DNA from 2 places in the Cupriavidus sp. 22TCCZM04-2 genome. Region 1 is predicted to be linked to the other one. Evidence: predicted binding sites of a transcription regulator. Region 1 holds the regulator's gene; the other holds the start of a gene.
The links. Region 1 encodes FliA, which starts transcription of late flagellar genes. Its sites were predicted from a motif close to CTAAAGTTTNNNNNNNNNNNGCCGNTA; they were not measured.
Positions count from the first base shown of each region.

Region 2: AC3FKG_RS06135 (DUF342 domain-containing protein) is a predicted target of FliA. The motif match lies at 5,582-5,608, and genes of this name have one in related genera.

Region 1 covers NZ_JBYOJS010000033.1:13,298-22,257, reverse strand. Annotated here, with positions in the region: gene flgA (flagellar basal body P-ring formation chaperone FlgA) at 1-296, shown strand, start outside; gene flgM (flagellar biosynthesis anti-sigma factor FlgM) at 443-751, shown strand; gene AC3FKG_RS28830 (flagella synthesis protein FlgN) at 763-1,224, shown strand; gene AC3FKG_RS28825 (NAD(P)/FAD-dependent oxidoreductase) at 1,237-2,466, opposite strand; gene AC3FKG_RS28820 (flagellar protein FlhE) at 2,740-3,147, opposite strand; gene AC3FKG_RS28815 (RNA polymerase sigma factor FliA) at 3,189-3,905, opposite strand; gene AC3FKG_RS28810 (MinD/ParA family ATP-binding protein) at 4,004-4,795, opposite strand; gene flhF (flagellar biosynthesis GTPase FlhF) at 4,807-7,242, opposite strand; gene flhA (flagellar biosynthesis protein FlhA) at 7,253-8,960, opposite strand, start outside.
Region 2 covers NZ_JBYOJS010000003.1:56,271-63,911, reverse strand. Annotated here, with positions in the region: gene AC3FKG_RS06150 (OsmC domain/YcaO domain-containing protein) at 1-1,202, shown strand, start outside; gene AC3FKG_RS06145 (methyl-accepting chemotaxis protein) at 1,258-2,814, opposite strand; gene AC3FKG_RS06140 (SRPBCC family protein) at 3,134-3,607, opposite strand; gene AC3FKG_RS06135 (DUF342 domain-containing protein) at 3,846-5,468, opposite strand; gene AC3FKG_RS06130 (class I SAM-dependent methyltransferase) at 5,723-6,568, shown strand; gene AC3FKG_RS06125 (DUF1415 domain-containing protein) at 6,565-7,164, opposite strand; gene AC3FKG_RS06120 (TIGR03862 family flavoprotein) at 7,259-7,641, shown strand, end outside.

The sequences.
Region 1 (8,960 bases):
ACCTGTCCACGCTGCCCAAGGCCGTGATCACCGACCCGGCGCAGGTCGTGGGCGCCGTCACCGCGAACCGCGTCGCGGCGGGCTCGCCAATGCGCAGCGACCTGCTGAAGAAGTCGATTGCCGTGAAGTCCGGGCAGACCGTCACCGTCGCGGTAGAAGGCGACGCGTTCCAGATCAGCAGCGAAGGCAAGGTCCTGGCCGATGCGGCCATTGGCAATACCGTGCAGATCCGCCTGCGCAACGGCCAGGTCGTCAGCGGCCTGGTGCGCAGCGGCGACACCGTCGTGCTGCAATGAACCACTGAGAGTGCATCATGGGGCACTGGAATGCAGGGCTGGCCGGCGTGCGACAATGCGTGCCAATCCCTGCCGTCGGGGCGACAATCTCCTAAAGATTTCGCCGCGGCGTCCGTAATGACAAGGGAACCCAGCAAGGAACGCCCGTGAAGATCAACCATTCTCCTACGTCCAGGCCGGCCGACGCCCCGGCTGCGGACAGCCCTGTGCGGCCGCAGCCCGCGCAGAGTGCTCCCGCCGCCCCTGCGAGCGGCGTGAGCGTGAGCCCTTTGGCCGCGCAGGTCCGTGAAATCGGTAGCCGCCTGGCCAACGAATCCGACGACGACATCGACACCGCCAAGGTCGAAGAGATCCGCCAGGCTATTGCCGAGGGCCGGATCAAGATCGACCCGGGCAAGATCGCCGATGGCCTGATTGCCACGTTGCGCGAACTGGGCCAGGGCGACGTCCACTGATAACAGCCACCATGAGCCAGCCCCTGATCCAGAGCCTGCAGAAAGAAGCCGAAGCCGTGACGGCGTTCGGCCAACTGCTCACGGAAGAACGCGAAGCCCTCAAGGACGGTGATTACCAGTCCCTGAGCGGGCTGCTCACGCGCAAGGTGGCGCTGGGTCAGGCGCTTTCGCGCCAGGTCGCCGCACGCGAGGCCCAGATGGGCGCGCTCGGCCTGCGCGCCGGCCCGCAGGGCCAGTTGCTTGGCCGCAATATCGAGCCGGCCGTGGGCGATGCCTGGCGCAAGCTCATTTTCGCCGCGCGCGGCGCACGCGACAAAAACCAGATCAATGGCGCGATCGTCTCCGCGCACCTGGATCACACGCGCGAAGCCATCAACGTGCTGCGCCAGCACAGCGGCGGCGATTCCGGACTGTACGGCAAGAACGGCAAGGCCGCCGCCGGCGGCGGCGGCGTTAGCCTGGCCAGCGGCTGAAGGCGGCGGCGTTCAGTCGTCGCAATACTGCCCGAGCACGCTGAGCCCCCGCTGAGGGTTTCTGACGAACGGATTCGAACGGTCCCATGCATAACCGGCCAGCACGGCGGAGATCATGCGGCGGATATCGGGCGTTGCATCTGGATGAAAGACGAGTTTCTGGAAACTTCCCGCATACCACGCATCGACGAACGTACGGAAGCAATCGACACCTGACTTCAGGATGCGCGCATAGTCGGCCTCCCAGTCCACCGTCTCGCCCGCGAATTCGCGCACGATGCATCCGGCCGCGAGGCTTGCCGACTTGAACGCGATCGTCACGCCTGACGAGAAGACGGGATCCAGGAATTCGCCCGCGTTGCCGAGCAACGCGTAGCCATTGCCCCACAGCGATTTCACGTTTGCCGCATAGCCCGCGATATGGCGTGCTGGGGTATCCCAGACGGCATTGGCCAGCAGGCCCGCCAGGGCCGGATCCTCGTTCACCAGTGCCTGCAGCCGCTCCGTGTCACTGCCCGCATAGCCGTCAAGGAAAGCCTTCTCGGCGACCACGCCCAGTGAACAGCGGCCGTTCGAAAACGGAATGGTCCAGTACCAGACATCCACATGCCGCGGATGAATCCCGACGCGAATCTTGTTGCGGTCGAAGGTGCCCGGCATCACGCGGTCTTCGACATGCGTGAAGATGGCGCTGCGCACCGGAAAGCCGGATGGCGTTTCGAGCTGCAGCAGCCGCGGCAGGATGCGCCCGAAGCCGGAGGCATCGAGCAGGAAGCGGCTGGTGACGCGGTAGCTGTTGCAATTGGGATCGCGCACGGTCACGACCGGCTGCGCCCCCGATACGTCCACGTCAGTCACCTGGTGCCGGAAGCGGACTTCCGCGCCCTGCTTCTCCGCTTCGCGGATCAGCACATGATCGAAATCGGCCCGCTGTACCTGGTAGGTGGTTCCCCAGCCGGACGAGAATTTGTCGCGGAAATCGAAATCGACATAACGGTCGCCACGCGCAAACGCCGCGCCGTTCTTGTACTGGAACCCGGCTTCGACCACGGCCTGCAGCATGCCGGCCGCCTCGATGTATTCCATGCTCTGCGGCAACAGGCTCTCGCCAATGGAAAAACGCGGGAAGGTCTCCTTCTCGAGCACCATCACGCCAATACCCCGGCGACGCAGCAGCCCGGCTGCCACGGAGCCCGCGGGCCCGGCGCCGATGATCAGCACGTCTGCAACTTGATCTTCCATTTGATCCTCCAACGCATTCAGCCCGCACGCAGCGCATGGCAAACTGAAGCTAGTGACGAGGCGGCCCCCTCCCCACAGGAAATCGCGACCTGCGGGATCCGACGGCATCGCTACGGAAGGGATGGGCAACAAGGGGCCGCGAACACTGTCGCGAGACAGTATGACCACATGCTACCGAATGAAGGGAAACGTGGAAACAGAACAGTGCCGGTGGTGCCAGGCGGCGATATCGATGTGGGTTTGGTCGTCACACCGGCGCTGGCACGCTGTCGGTCAACGGAACCCCACGATCACCTGATTGCTCTTGCCCTGCAGCAGAGGCGCCACCGCACCCTGCCCGGGCAGCCTGAAGGCAAACACAAAGCCCTGGGTCGCGTCGTCGCCATCGAAGGCGTCGGTCTTGCCTTCAGACTGCGGCAGCATCACGCAACGCTGGGCATTGCAGAGGTAAGCCTGCAGATCCACCGGCGGTGTCGCGACAAAGCTGTAGTGCCAGCGCACCGAGGTGATGATGCCTTCGGATTGCGGCAGGTTGCCGCTTGGCAGGATCGGAGGAGAAACGGTGCGCTGGCCGCGGCCATACAGCGCCGGTCCATTGACCGATGCGCTCCAGGCATGCCGGGTGCCGGCCTCGGGCGCGGCCCACGCTGCGGTGGCGATCGCCGCCAGCACGGCCGCCATGGCATGCTGGACACCCCGTCCGATGCCAGACCGGCCGCGCATCAGAGCATGCCGCGCAATTGATTGCGCAGGCGCGTGATCGCCTGCCCGCGGATCTGGCAGACGCGCGATTCGGTCACCTCGAGCACCGCGCCGATCTCGCGCAGGTTGAGTTCCTGGTCATAGCACAGCGACAGCACGAGCTTCTCGCGCTCGGGCAGCCGGTCGATGGCGCGGATCAGCGCTTCGCGCATGCCGTTCTCCATCAGCTGCGTGAGCGGATTGCCGTCTTCGCTGACGCCAAGATGGCGGTCGAGAAAGTCTTCTTCGCCCGAGCGCTCGAAGTCTTCGTAGTGAAGGAGCTGGCAGCCATAGACCTCGTTGAGCAAGACCTGGTAGTCGTCCAGCGGCATTTCCAGTTCCTGCGCGACTTCCGAGTCGAGCGGTGCGCGGCCGAGCTTCTGTTCCAGGCCGCGCTGCGTGCGCTCGATGCGCCGCGTGAACTGGCGCAGGCTGCGCGACTGCCAGTCGTTGGCCCGCACCTCGTCAAGCATGGCGCCGCGGATACGCTGGCTGGCGTAGGTCTCGAATCGCGCGCCATGCGTATCCTCATAGCGCTTGGCCGCGTCGAGCAGGCCGATCATGCCGGCCTGGATCAGGTCATCGATCTGCACGCTGGCCGGCAGCTTGGCCGCCAGTTGCAGCGCGATGCGGCGCACCAGCTGCGCGTGGGTCTTGACCACGTCGGCCTGTTCGAGCTTTCCCTGGATCGTGTACATGGTGGAATTCTCGTGAATGCTTGCTTGCAAAGCCTGCCCGCATGGCGGGCCGGCGGGGTCAGGGGCGGGGTCGTCTTCCGTTGCGAACGGTCATGCGTTCAGGCCGCCACGGCGGATGGCGCGGCCGTGACCCGCTCTGCGCGCAACGGCCATGCGCCAATGCCACTGGCCGCCCGGCGCAATGCAATCGTGGCTGGCGCAGCCGGGTAGGCTTCCACCACGCAGCGCCCGAGCTGCACGCTGCGCGTCACCAGCGGATCGGCAGGCAGCCAGCCAGCGCTACTGATCTCGACGCCAAGGTACTGCCGCGCGGTGCGCGCGAGGTTTCCGGCAATGGCTTGCACCGCGGCGTCGGTGGCCGCCATGTTGACCACCAGGTGGAAATGCCGGCAGGCGTGCAGATGGTGCAGGCGCTTGATGCAGGCATAGGCCGCGGTGATCGAGGCCAGCTCCGGACGCATCACCACCAGCACGTTGTGCGCGGCGCCCGCCAGCGCGGAGAGCGCACCATCCGCGTCCGTCATGGCATCGATCAGCACGCTGCGAAAGCCGGACAGCGAATCCGGCCATTGCGCGACGTTCGACTGTGGCGTACCAGCCGGCAATACCGCGGCAGCGCCAGCCGGACGCGCACCGAGCGCAGCCTCCAGCGTCAGGCGGCCTGCCCGGACGTCGGCAAACGAGCCGGCGGGCTCCGCGCCGGTCAGTCTTACGGCATGGCCGGCCCGGTCCTCATCGACGAGCAGCACGCGTTCGCCTTGCATCGACAAGGCATGCACCAGGCCACAGGCAATGGTGGTCGCCCCCGCCCCCTGTCCGCTGGCCACCACGGCGATGCGGCGCGTGACGCGCGGCGCCAGCATGCGTCGCAGGCTCTCGGCCTGGTCCATCGCCAGCGTGCTCACGACGTGACTCCGGGAGCCATGAGTTCGGGCAGTCCGGACAACGAACCGGCCGGCGCCGCCACAGCGGGCCGCGCGGCACCGATGGCAGCAACGGTGTTGTCGCTTTCGAGGAGATCAACGGTGTCGGGCGTGCCATCCGACTGGCGGCCCGGATAGCTTTCCAGCACGTCCAGCAAGGCCAGCAGGCGGCCCATGCCTTCATTCAGCACCGGACCGGCCACCGCGGCGCTGCCCGGCTGGCGCGGCCCGCTGCGGCCCGCCAGGCGGGCCAGGAAGGCCGGCGCCGTAGCCGTCGGCGAATGTTCCAGGCGCAGCGCGGTCACGCCCAGCTGGAGCGCCGCCAGGCCGCCGCCGGCGGCGCTGGCGCCTTCGCCGTCTTGCGCGAAATGGTCCAGCGCATGGCGCAGCGTGCGGAACTGGACTTCGGCGTTGTCCGCCCACAGCGACCAGCGCGCGGCATGCGCGGCGTGGCCCGACAGTTGCGGATCGCACAGCAGATAGCGTGTATCGAGCAGCTCGCCCGAGACGTAGTCGACCGTCCTGGCGATCACGAGCTGGGCGTCGATGCCGCCTTCCGGCGCGCCGCGGCCGCGAACGGGGCCCTCGGGCACGCGTACCTCGGTCGTTGCCAGCCACTGTACGGCTTCTCGGCCGCGCACATTGACTTCGCCCACGGCGTGGAACGTCAGCGTTTCGGCCAGAGCGTCCAGCTTCCACGCGGTGCCACCGCAGATCACGCGCGCTGTCTTGCGCGTGGCGGCCACCCAGCGTTCGCCGGCCTGCTGCCAGCGCGTCAGCGTGGCAGCCGCCGGCAGCGCATCGACGAGATGGACGACAGGCCGGGCCGCACCGATCGTGGCGCGCAGCGTAGCGGCTTCGGCGTCAGCCTCGCCCATGGCCTGGCCAGCTCGGCCAGCCGGGGTGACCGTGGCGGCCAGCGGCATGCCGATGCGATCGCCAAGCCAAAGCGTATGCAGCATCGACTGCGGCGCGCGGCGGCCAGGTACGGGCACCTGCAGCGTGGCCGCCAGCGACAGCACGAACTGGTCGCATTCGCGGTTCACGTCGCGGCAGACGGCCTCGCGCACCTGCTGCGCCATCGGCCGCAGCGTGGGCGCGTCGGCAGCGCGCTGCTGCCAGAGCTGGCGTGCCAGTTCAAAGCCATGCTGCGCGGCATTGAGTTCGCTCACGCACTGGCCCAGCGCGTCCGCGCTGTCGGTCAGCGAACGCAGCACGTCATCGGCACCGCCCTGGCGGGCCGGTGTGTCATCCAGGCTGCCGGCCTGCCTGCGCGCGGCGTCGGCATCGGCAAACACCGAACCGCGGCGCGGCGTGAGGAAGGCGCGCTCGACCATCGTGGCGCCATTGGCGAGTTCGAGGTGTTCCGGCACGCGTTGCCCGGTCGACACGTAGAACACGGGCAGGCGGTGACGGATCACCACGTCCAGCACGGAACCGAGGTGCGTGGCTTCATCCACCTTGCTGATGATGCAGCCGTCGACGCCGCCGCCTTCCGGCACGGCGTCGTGGCGGTAGGCATGCACCACCTCGTTGAGGGTGTCGCCATGGCTGGCGCCGTTGAGCAGCAGCACGCGCTGTACCGGCGCCTGCACGCCCGCGAGCATGGCGATCTGCTCGGACAGGTTGCGGTCGCGCTGGCTCATGCCAACGGTATCGATGATCACCAGGTGCTTGTCTTTCATCGCCGCCAGCGCGAAGCGCAGGTCGGCGGCGTCCTTCACCGCATGCACGGGCACGCCCAGGATGTCGCCGTAGATGCGCAGCTGCTCGTGCGCGCCGATACGGAAACTGTCGGTGGTCAGCAGCGCCAGGCGCTCGGGGCCGTGGCGCAGCACGTAGCGCGCCGCGAGCTTGGCGGTGGTGGTGGTCTTGCCCACGCCGGTAGGCCCGATCAGCGCCAGCACGCCGCCCTGGTCGAACAAGGCCTCTTCGTTGCCGAGCACCGGCACCTTGCTGGCCAGCTCGGCGCGAATCCACGTCATGGCCGCCGGACGGTCGCAGCCTACCGGCAGCCGTGCCAGCAGCGTGCGCGCGAGCTGTGCCGAGAAGCCGGCCCCGACCATCCAGCCAAACAGCGACTCGCGCAGCGGATCCCCCGCGGCCACCGCGCCGGTGGCCGCGGCCGGAGCCGGCCCCGCCAGCTGGCGTTCGAGCAGCGCGCGCATGGACTGCAGCTCGCCGCGCAGGTCGCCGATGGCAGCCGGCTCGGGCGCTGCCACGACGGGCTCTGGCGCAACGTAGACTTGCGCGCCCGCCGATGTGGCGCTGAGATCGGCATCGCGCATAGCGACGATCTCCACGCCGCCGTCGATGGTGCGGTTGGACAGCACCACGGCATCGGGGCCCATGGCTTCGCGCACCTTGCGCATGGCTTCACGGCCGTTGGCCGCGACGAATTTCGCTACGCTCATCTTGCGTTCCTCACGCACCGATCATTGCGGTAATACGGATATTGCGGTTGTCCGGCACTTCGGCATGGGACAACACCCTCAGCTGCGGCATGGTGCGCCGCAGGAAGCGCGCCATCAGCGGGCGCAACTGAGACGGCACCAACAGCACCGGGTCCAGGCCCATCTGCTCTTGCCGGACGACGGCACCCTGGGTCTGCTGCAGCAGCGCATCGGCGAGTCCCGGCTCGATGCCACCGCCATTGGTAAGCGCCTGCGACAGCACGCGTTCCAGGCCGGCATCGAGGCCAATCACCTGCAGGTCCGCGCCATTGGGGAACAGCTGCTGCGTGATGGCCCGGCCCAGCGACTGGCGCACCAGCGAAGTGAGTTCGTTCGGGTCGCTGATCTTCGGGGCGTGCTCGGCTATGACGTCAAGAATGGTCCGCATGTCGCGGATGGGCACGCCTTCGTCGAGCAGGTTCTGCAGGATCTTCTGCAGCGCCGTGAGCGAGATCGCCTTGGGCACCAGGTCCTCGGTGAGCTTCGGCGCTTCCTTGGCGATGCGATCGAGCAGCAACTGAACTTCCTGGCGGCCCAGCAGCTCGGCGGCATGCATGTGGATCAGGTGGTTCAGGTGCGTGGCAACCACGGTGCTGGCGTCCACCACGGTGTAGCCGTAGGCCTGCGCCTGCTCCTTCATGCCGGCGTCGATCCAGACAGCCGGCAGGCCAAAGGCGGGATCTTTGGTCGCCGCGCCTGGCAGCACGCCGCTGACCTGCCCCGGGTTGATCGCCATCCACTGCCCCGGCATGGCTTCGCCACGTCCGATCTCGACGCCTTTGAGCGTGATGCGGTAGGCGTTGGGCTTCAGTTCCAGGTTGTCCCGGATATGCACGACCGGCACCAGGAAGCCGATCTCCTGCGCCACCTTCTTGCGGATGCTCTTGATGCGGCCAAGCAGTTCGCCATCCTGTGCGCGGTCAACCAGCGTGATCAGGCGATAGCCGACTTCCATGCCAAGCGGGTCCACCAGCGTGACGTCGTCCCAGCTCGCTTCGGTCGATTCCTGTGTCGCGGCGGGCGCGCGCTCTTCGCGCTGCCTGGCCTGTTCCGTGGAGACCGCCCGGCGCGCCAGATGGCGACCCAGCCAGGCCATGCCGCCGGCCAGCAGCAGGAAGGCGATATGCGGCATGCCGGGGATAATGCCCATCATGCCGATGATGCCGGCCGTCAGGTACAGCACGCGCGGGTTCGTAAAGAGCTGGCCGGTGAGCTGCTCGCCGACGTCCTGTTCGTTCGACACGCGCGACACGATCACGCCGGCGGCCGTCGAGATCACCAATGCCGGGATCTGCGCGACCAGGCCGTCGCCAATCGTCAGCAGCGTGTAGTTGTGCACGGCGGTGCCGAAGTCCAGGTCATGCTGGACCATGCCCACGACCATGCCGGCGGCGACGTTGATGAACATGATCAGCAGGCCGGCCACGGCATCGCCGCGCACGAATTTACTGGCGCCGTCCATGGCGCCGTAGAAGTCGGACTCCTGCGCGACTTCGGCGCGGCGCTTCTTGGCCTGCTCTTCGTTGATCAGGCCGGCGTTCAGGTCGGCGTCGATCGACATCTGCTTGCCGGGCATGGAATCCAGCATGAAGCGCGCGCCCACCTCGGCAATCCGCCCCGCGCCCTTGGTGATGACCATGAAGTTGATCACCACCAGGATAGCGAACACCACGATGCCG
Region 2 (7,641 bases), on a different contig from region 1:
CTGAAGCGCAAGTCCAATGCCTGTCCGAAATTTTCGAACGCGCGGTAAAGCGCGAAATTCTGGAAGGTGAAATGGCACTGCCGGATGTGCCGCAAGAAGTGCTGGCGAAATATCCAGGCATTCTGGCTGGCATCCAGGCGCTGGAAGAGCAAGGCTTTCCCGTGCTGGTGAAGGATGCGTCGCTCGGCGGAACCTACCCGGTGATGTGCGTCACCTTGATGAACCCGCGAACCGGCGGTGTCTTTGCTTCCTTCGGTGCGCATCCGAGCTTCGAAGTGGCGCTGGAACGGAGTCTGACGGAATTGCTGCAGGGGCGCAGTTTTGAAGGCCTGAACGATTTGCCTCAGCCCAGCTTTGTCAGCAACGCCGTGACCGAGCCAAATAACTTCGTCGAACATTTCATTGATTCCAGCGGTGTGGTGTCTTGGCGCTTCTTCAGCGCCAGAGCGAATTTCGATTTCGTCGAATGGGATTTTTCCGGCCAGGGCGAGAACTCCAACGCCGAGGAAGCCGCGACCTTGCTCGGCATTCTCGGAGACATGGGCAAGGAGGTGTACATGGCGGTGTATGACCAGCTCGGCGCCGTGGCTTGCCGGATCCTGGTGCCGGGCTATTCGGAGATTTATCCCGTCGATGACCTGGTCTGGGATAACACCAACAAGGCGCTGTTGTTCCGCGCGGATATCCTGAACCTGCATCGGCTGGACGACGCCAGCCTGGAAGCGCTGCTCGAGCGCCTGGATAGCAATGAGCTCGATGAATACTCCGACATCGCCACGTTGATCGGCATCGAATTTGACGAGAACACGGACTGGGGCCAGCTGACAGTGATCGAGCTGAAGCTGCTCATTCATCTCGCCCTGCATCAACTCGAAGAGGCGCACGAGCTGGTGGGCGCCTTCCTGCAGTACAACGACAACTCGGTCGAGCGCGGATTGTTTTACCAGGCCTTGAATGTCGTGCTGGAAGTGCTGCTCGACGACGACCTGGAACTGGACGACTACGTGGTCAATTTCCGCCGGATGTATGGCAACGCGCGGATGGACGCGGCGCTGGGCTCGGTGGACGGCAGCGTGCGCTTCTTTGGCCTGACACCCACCAGCATGAAACTGGAGGGCCTCGACAGGCACCAGCGCGTGATCGACAGCTACAACAAATTGCATACGGCGCGGGCCAAGGCAGCGGCTTCAGCCAAGGGTTGAAGAGGCATGGCGGGGGGAGGCGTTCCCCCTTGCTTTCTCCGTGCGCACTCAGCACCTAGCTCGCCAGCACATTCACCGCATCCTCCAGCGCCTGCGCCTGCTGCTTCAGCCCCATCGCCGCCGCGGCCGATTCCTCGACCAGTGCCGCGTTCATCTGCGTGATCTGCGTCATCTGCTCGACCGCCGCGCTGGTCTGCTCGATCTCCACGCTCTGCCCGCGGCTGGCACTGGCAATGGCCGAAATCGTCCGCGTCAGCGCCGATACCGATTGCTCGACGCGGTCCATCTCGCCGCCGGCGCTGATGGCCGCCTCGCTGCTCGCCTGCACGACTTCGAGCGAGTTTTCGATCAGTGCCTTGATCTGCTTCGCGGCCGCTTCGGCGCGCTGGGCCAGAGACCGCACCTCTCCCGCCACCACGGCAAAGCCGCGACCATGCTGGCCGGCGCGCGCGGCCTCGACCGCGGCGTTCAGGGCGAGCAGGTTGGTCTGGATGGCGATGTCATCGATCACGGACGTGATCTCGGCGATCTTGCGCGATTGCGTCGTCAGCCGCTCCATCAGCGAAGCCGAGCGGCGCACGCCGCCCGCTGCCGCGGAGGCCGCCTCGGCCGTGCGGCGCCCTTGCTGATGGGCCTGTTCGGCGTCGCTGGCGTTCTGCCGCGCGGTTTCCGTGATCTGCGCCAGCGTGGCCGTGGTTTCCTCGATGGCGCTGGCCTGTTGCTCGGTGCGCTCCGACAGGTCGGCGTTGCCGCTGGCCAGGCCTGCCGACGACTGCCACACGCTCTCGATCGAGTTGCGCGTATCGAGCAGCACGCCCACCAGCCGCGCATTCATCTGGTTCAGGAAACGGCCGAGCAGGCGCGTCTGCGCGTCGCCGCACTCGGGAAAACGATGCCGCAACTGGCCGGACAGCACCGCCAGCGCGCTGCGGTTCAGGCGCATCACGGGCCGCAGGATATTGAGCGCCAGGTAGCAGGCTGCGGCTCCGCACATGGCCACCGCCGCGCCAGCCAGCGCCCAGATGATGGCCGGGGGTGCCGCCCACACCGTCGCGCTCGCCGCCGCCAGCGCGATCAGCACGACCTGCACGGACTGGACGACAAGCAGCCGCGCCACCACCGGCAGCCGCAACAGGCGCTGCACCACAACGGCCGCGCCCTTGCGAAATGCCTCGCCACCGGAGAGTCGCCAGCGTGACCGGACCCCGCGCTTGAGGTCGGCATAGAGCCTGGTTGCCGCGGCGATCTGCGCCGCCGTCGGCGCGGTTCTCACCGACAGGTAGCCGGCAAGTTCGCCATCACTGAACACTGGCGTGACGTTGGCAAGCACCCAGTAGAAGCCGCCGTCCTTGCGCCGGTTCTTGACCACGCCCGTCCAGGGCGTACCGGCACGGACCGTCGCCCAGAGGTCGGCGAAGGCGGCGGCCGGCATATCGGGGTGGCGGATGAGGTTCTGCGGCTGGCCCATGACCTCGTCACGCCCATACCCGCTGCTGCGAAAGAACGCCTGGTTGGCGTATTGGATATTGCCCTGCGCATCGGTCCTCGTGATGATGACCTCGTCCGATGGCAATTGGTATTCGTGATCGGTGACCGGTAGATTCAATCTCATGATGCTGGTTGTCTGTGTCGTTGCAACCTTGCCCTCGACTTCTCGCGCGAAGTCGATCCATCCCGCCTACCCCCGGTGGCGGGGCCGCGACGAGTATTCACGATCGGCCGTGACAGCACGATGCGGCGCATGCCCAACATCGCTCCGGCTTGACGGCGCGCAAGCGCGGGCCATGCCTACCCCTTCCGGTGGATTGCAATCGCGCAGCCAATACCCCGCCTGGGGCGCCGGCACGCGGAAAAGAAGAAGGCCCCGGAAGCGCGGTGCTTCCGGGGCCTTTTGCTGTCTGCGCCAACCAACACCGGCGCCGCGATGAACCTTATTTCAGTGACTGCGCATACGCCTCGAGCTGCGCGATGCAAGTCCCCCAGCCTTCGAAGAATCCCATCTCCTCATGCTGGTCGCGCGTCGCCTTGTCCTTGTGCAGGACGGTGGCCACGTAGCGCGTGCCGTCGCCCTCGTCGTCCATGGTGATATAGGCGGTCATCGGCAGCCACGGGTTGTTGGCCGGGCGCCATTGCGCCACTAGCCCGGTGGTCCAGACGATGCGCGAGCGCGGCACCATGTCGAGGAAGACGCCAGGATTGTCGCTGGTTTCGCCGCCAGGGCCGTGCATCAGCGTGTGGAAGGCCCCCCCGGGCACGAAATCGAAAGCGAGGACTTCGGTGGTCCACGGCTTCGGGCACCACCATTCCTTCAGGTGGTTCGGGTCGATCCAGGCTTTCCAGACGAGATCGCGCGGCGCCTTCAGCACGCGGGAAATCGCCAGGTCGAGGTCCTGCTTACTGCTCATCTGGTTCTCCTTGGCATGCACGGGCGGCGTGCAGTAACAGAAAGGCCAGCGCGCGCGCTGGCCTTCGGGGATTCAGTGCCACGTGAGTCGGTTCCGTGTAACGCTTCCACGGATTGCTGATCCGCTTCTGCATTCACTGCCCAACACTAGCCATCGCCTATCCTGCGGCACCCCAGGACACCTCTGCAGCTTAGTACAAATTCCGCCGGACGCCAGCCGCAGGCCGCGGCCATGCCGCTCAGGTCACCGCAATGCGGTCATCGATCAGGCGGATCTGTGCGCCAGGCTTGTCTTCCATCACCTTGAGCACGCGGTTGCCCACCTGCAGCGTCACGCCGCCATGAATGCGGCGGGCGGCGTCGATCACCGCCCCCGCCGCGGGTTGCATCTGCTCGCCCAGCCTGGCGATCTTCTCCTCGAGCTCGAACAGGTCGCGCGACGATTTGAACAGCGTGGCCCGCGCCTTTTCGCGCACGTCGTCCACCGCGCGTTCCGGGTTCTTGGCAAAGAAGGCCACGAGTTGCTTGACCTTGTTCTGCTCCTCGAGCAGACGCCGGCGCCCAGCCTCGAGCGCCGCGCGCTGGGCATCCGCGTACGGGTTCACGCCGACCTGCACGATTGTGGCGGTGCCCGCGGGCGCGCCGAACACCGCCGCACGCACCGCCAGCAGCGCACGGCTGCGGCCGCCGCTGATGCTGCCTGTGCCGCTGGTCCCGCCCACGACGATGCGCTCGCCCGCAGCCACATCGCTCTGGCGGATGCCGCTTTCGACGTTGACCTCCGTGCCTGCCTCGACCACCGCGTTTTCGATGAAACGCGCCTGCACCGCACCCTGGCAGCGCACGCTGGCGCGGCTGATGGTGCCGCCCGGGTCCGCATGTCCGTGTCCGGTCTCGGCCTTGCCGATGATGCCGCCCTTGACCACGATGCTGCCGCCCGCCTCGATCGTCGCGGCTTCGATGACGCCGTCCACGACCACGTCGCCGGTAACCTTCACCGACATGCCGGTGCGGATGTCGCCCGACACCCGCAGCGTGCCATCGAACGCCACATTGCCCGAGTGCAGGTCGACGGATTCCACCTGCACCACCGGGCTGACCGCGATGCCGTGCATGCCCACCACCGGCGAGCCAGCGAGGACGGCGATCAGCAGGTCGGGATCGTTGGGATCGGCCGCGGCACCGGTCAGTCCTTCGGCAAACGGCGTGTCTTCGACGGGGTCGGCGGCCAGCGCCTTGCCAAAAACATCAACGCCGTCGCTGCCGGGCTCGGCCGGAACGCGGCGCATCAGCGGCGTGCCGGGGCTGACCAGCATCAGGTTGCCGAGTTCGCGCAGGTCCATGGGGGCGTCGTCGTCGGCCTGCGCGGGCTTGCGGGGTTGCAGCAAGTTAACGAAGCGCGCCGGCTGGCCTTGCCGCGGGGCGATGCCCGCCGCGATCTCGCGCAGTTCGCAGGCACCCTCCGCAAGGGTGGCTTCCAGGACCAGCGACTGGACCTGGGCCGTCACGCCCCGTTCGGCGACGGCACGCCGGATTTCCACCCCGGTCACGGCGCGGCCGCCTTCGGGCCGCATCAGCGTCAGGCGCACGGACAGGCGATCGTCGCTGATGTCGAGTTCGAACGCACCGTCGATCAGCGCGCCGACCGTGGCATCGATCTCGCGATCGGCTTGCTGGCACTGGCCGAGGAATTTCGCAATGGCGCGCGGGTCCAGCCGCGCCTGCTCCCAGCCATGGCTGGCCAGGCATTCCCGGAACGCGGTGTGGTCCGGAGGCAACCGGCCCGTCTCGGGTACGTAGCGTGCGCGCACCTGCTCGCCCGGCTCACTGAGCTCCAGGCGCAAACCCGACTCGTGACTCATGAGTCCCCCAAATTCGCTTTGTACAGCGGCGCCCACGCGCTGCACCTGATCCAGGCACAGTCAGTCCGGGCCGGTGCGCTCGAGCGCACGTCCGCTTGTTGTCAATCGAATACCTACGGCATCTGGAGACAAAACTTGAGGCAGGGCAAATCGGGGCTTCCATTGACGTCCCGGATGGTATGGCAGACGGGCGCTGCGTTTTCGGTAAACTGTTGGCTTCCGAGGCGTCCGCCGCCTCCCGAATCCCCGCAGTCATGGCAAATACCCACGAAATCCGTCCCGGCCAGTCGATCGAGCTGCTCAAGGAGCTCCATATCCTGACGCGCGACGGCAAGATGAACCAGGACAGCCGGCGCAAGCTCAAGCAGGTCTACCACCTGTTCCAGTTCATCGAACCGCTGCTGCAGGAGGTCAAGTCCGAGCGCGATGCCGTCACGCTGGTCGACCACGGCGCCGGCAAGTCGTACCTGGGCTTTATCCTGTACGACCTGTTCTTCAAGAGCCTGCACGACCAGTCGCACATTTTCGGCATCGAAACGCGTGAAGAACTGGTGCAGAACTCGCAGGCACTGGCCACGCGCCTTGGATTTCCAGGCATGTCGTTCCTGAACCTGTCGGTGGCCGACTCCATCACCTCGCCGGCGCTGCCAGAGACGGTCGACGTGGTCACGGCGCTGCACGCCTGCAACACGGCCACCGACGACGCCATTCGCTTCGCGCTGGCCAAGCGTGCCCGGCACATCGTGCTGGTGCCGTGCTGCCAGGCCGAGGTCGCGAGCGTGCTGCGCAAGAACAAGGGACGCCTGCTGGCCGGCAACCCGCTGACCGAGATCTGGCGCCATCCGCTGCACACGCGTGAATTCGGCAGCCAGGTGACCAATGTGCTGCGCTGCCTGCAGCTGGAGGCGCACGGCTACCAGGTCAGCGTGACCGAACTGGTCGGCTGGGAACACTCAATGAAGAACGAGCTGATCATCGCCCAGTTCAAGGACTTGCCGCGCCGCCGTCCCGCCGAGCGGCTGGACAACGTGCTCGCCACGCTGGGGCTTGAAGAAATGCGCGAGCGGTTCTTCGCCGCACCCGAGCCGGCGACGAACTAAGCGTCCGCCTGGCGCGGCGCCGCGCCATCGTCGCCGGCGTCGTCACCGTCCATCCAGCGCTGCCAACCTTCATGGCCCAGGCGGCGCATGGTCTCCATGTTGCGCTCGTAGATATCGGCCGCGTCGGGAAACGCCGCGGCGGCGCGGGCAATGCTGTCCTCGCGCAGCAGATGCAGGATCGGATACGGCGCGCGGTTGGTGTAGTTCTCGATATCGTCCGGCTCCGTCCCTTCGAACTGGTACTGCGGGTGGAAGCTCGCGATCTGCAGCATGCCTTCCAGGCGCAGGCTTTTGAGCAGGCGCTCGGCGAAGAACAGCAGGTCGTTGAAGTCGAGAAAGTCGGGCACCGCACGGGGCATGATCAGCAGCGTGGTGTCGACCTGTGCGGGGTCGGTCTCCGCCAGGAGCGTCAGCTCGCGCTCCAGCACGTCGAGCACGTCGGGGGCTTCGGTAGCTTCGCAGACCACGTAGCGGACCTGCTCCTTCACATACACGCTCTTGGCAAACGGGCAGAGATTGAGCCCGATGACCGCGCGCGCCAGCCAGTGGCGCGTGGCGGCAATGACGGCATCTTGATCGGTGACGGAAGACGGCATGGCGGCAAGACCGGGACAAAGCACCATTTTAGCGCTGCCGCAGGCTCTATAATCCGCGGCGTAGCACGCCCCTGCCATTCATTCCCGCCTTGCCATGCCGCCCACCGATACGCTTGCCGCCACGCCCACCATCCTGCCGGTTGAAGCCGCGGTGATTGGCGGCGGTCCCGCGGGGCTGATGGCGGCCGAGGTACTGGCTGCACGTGGCGTCCAGGTACACGTATTTGATGCCATGGCATCGGTGGGACGCAAATTCCTGATGGCTGGCAAGAGCGGCATGAACCTCACGCATGCCGAACCGGAACCGGCATTCCTGTCGCGCTACGGCGAACGCACCGCGCAAATCACGCCGATGCTGGCGGACTTTGGCGCGCAAGCCTTGTGCGACTGGGTACACGAACTGGGTATCGAGACCTTCGTCGGCAGCTCCGGCCGCGTCTTTCCCACCGACATGAAGGCTGCCCCGCTGCTGCGCGC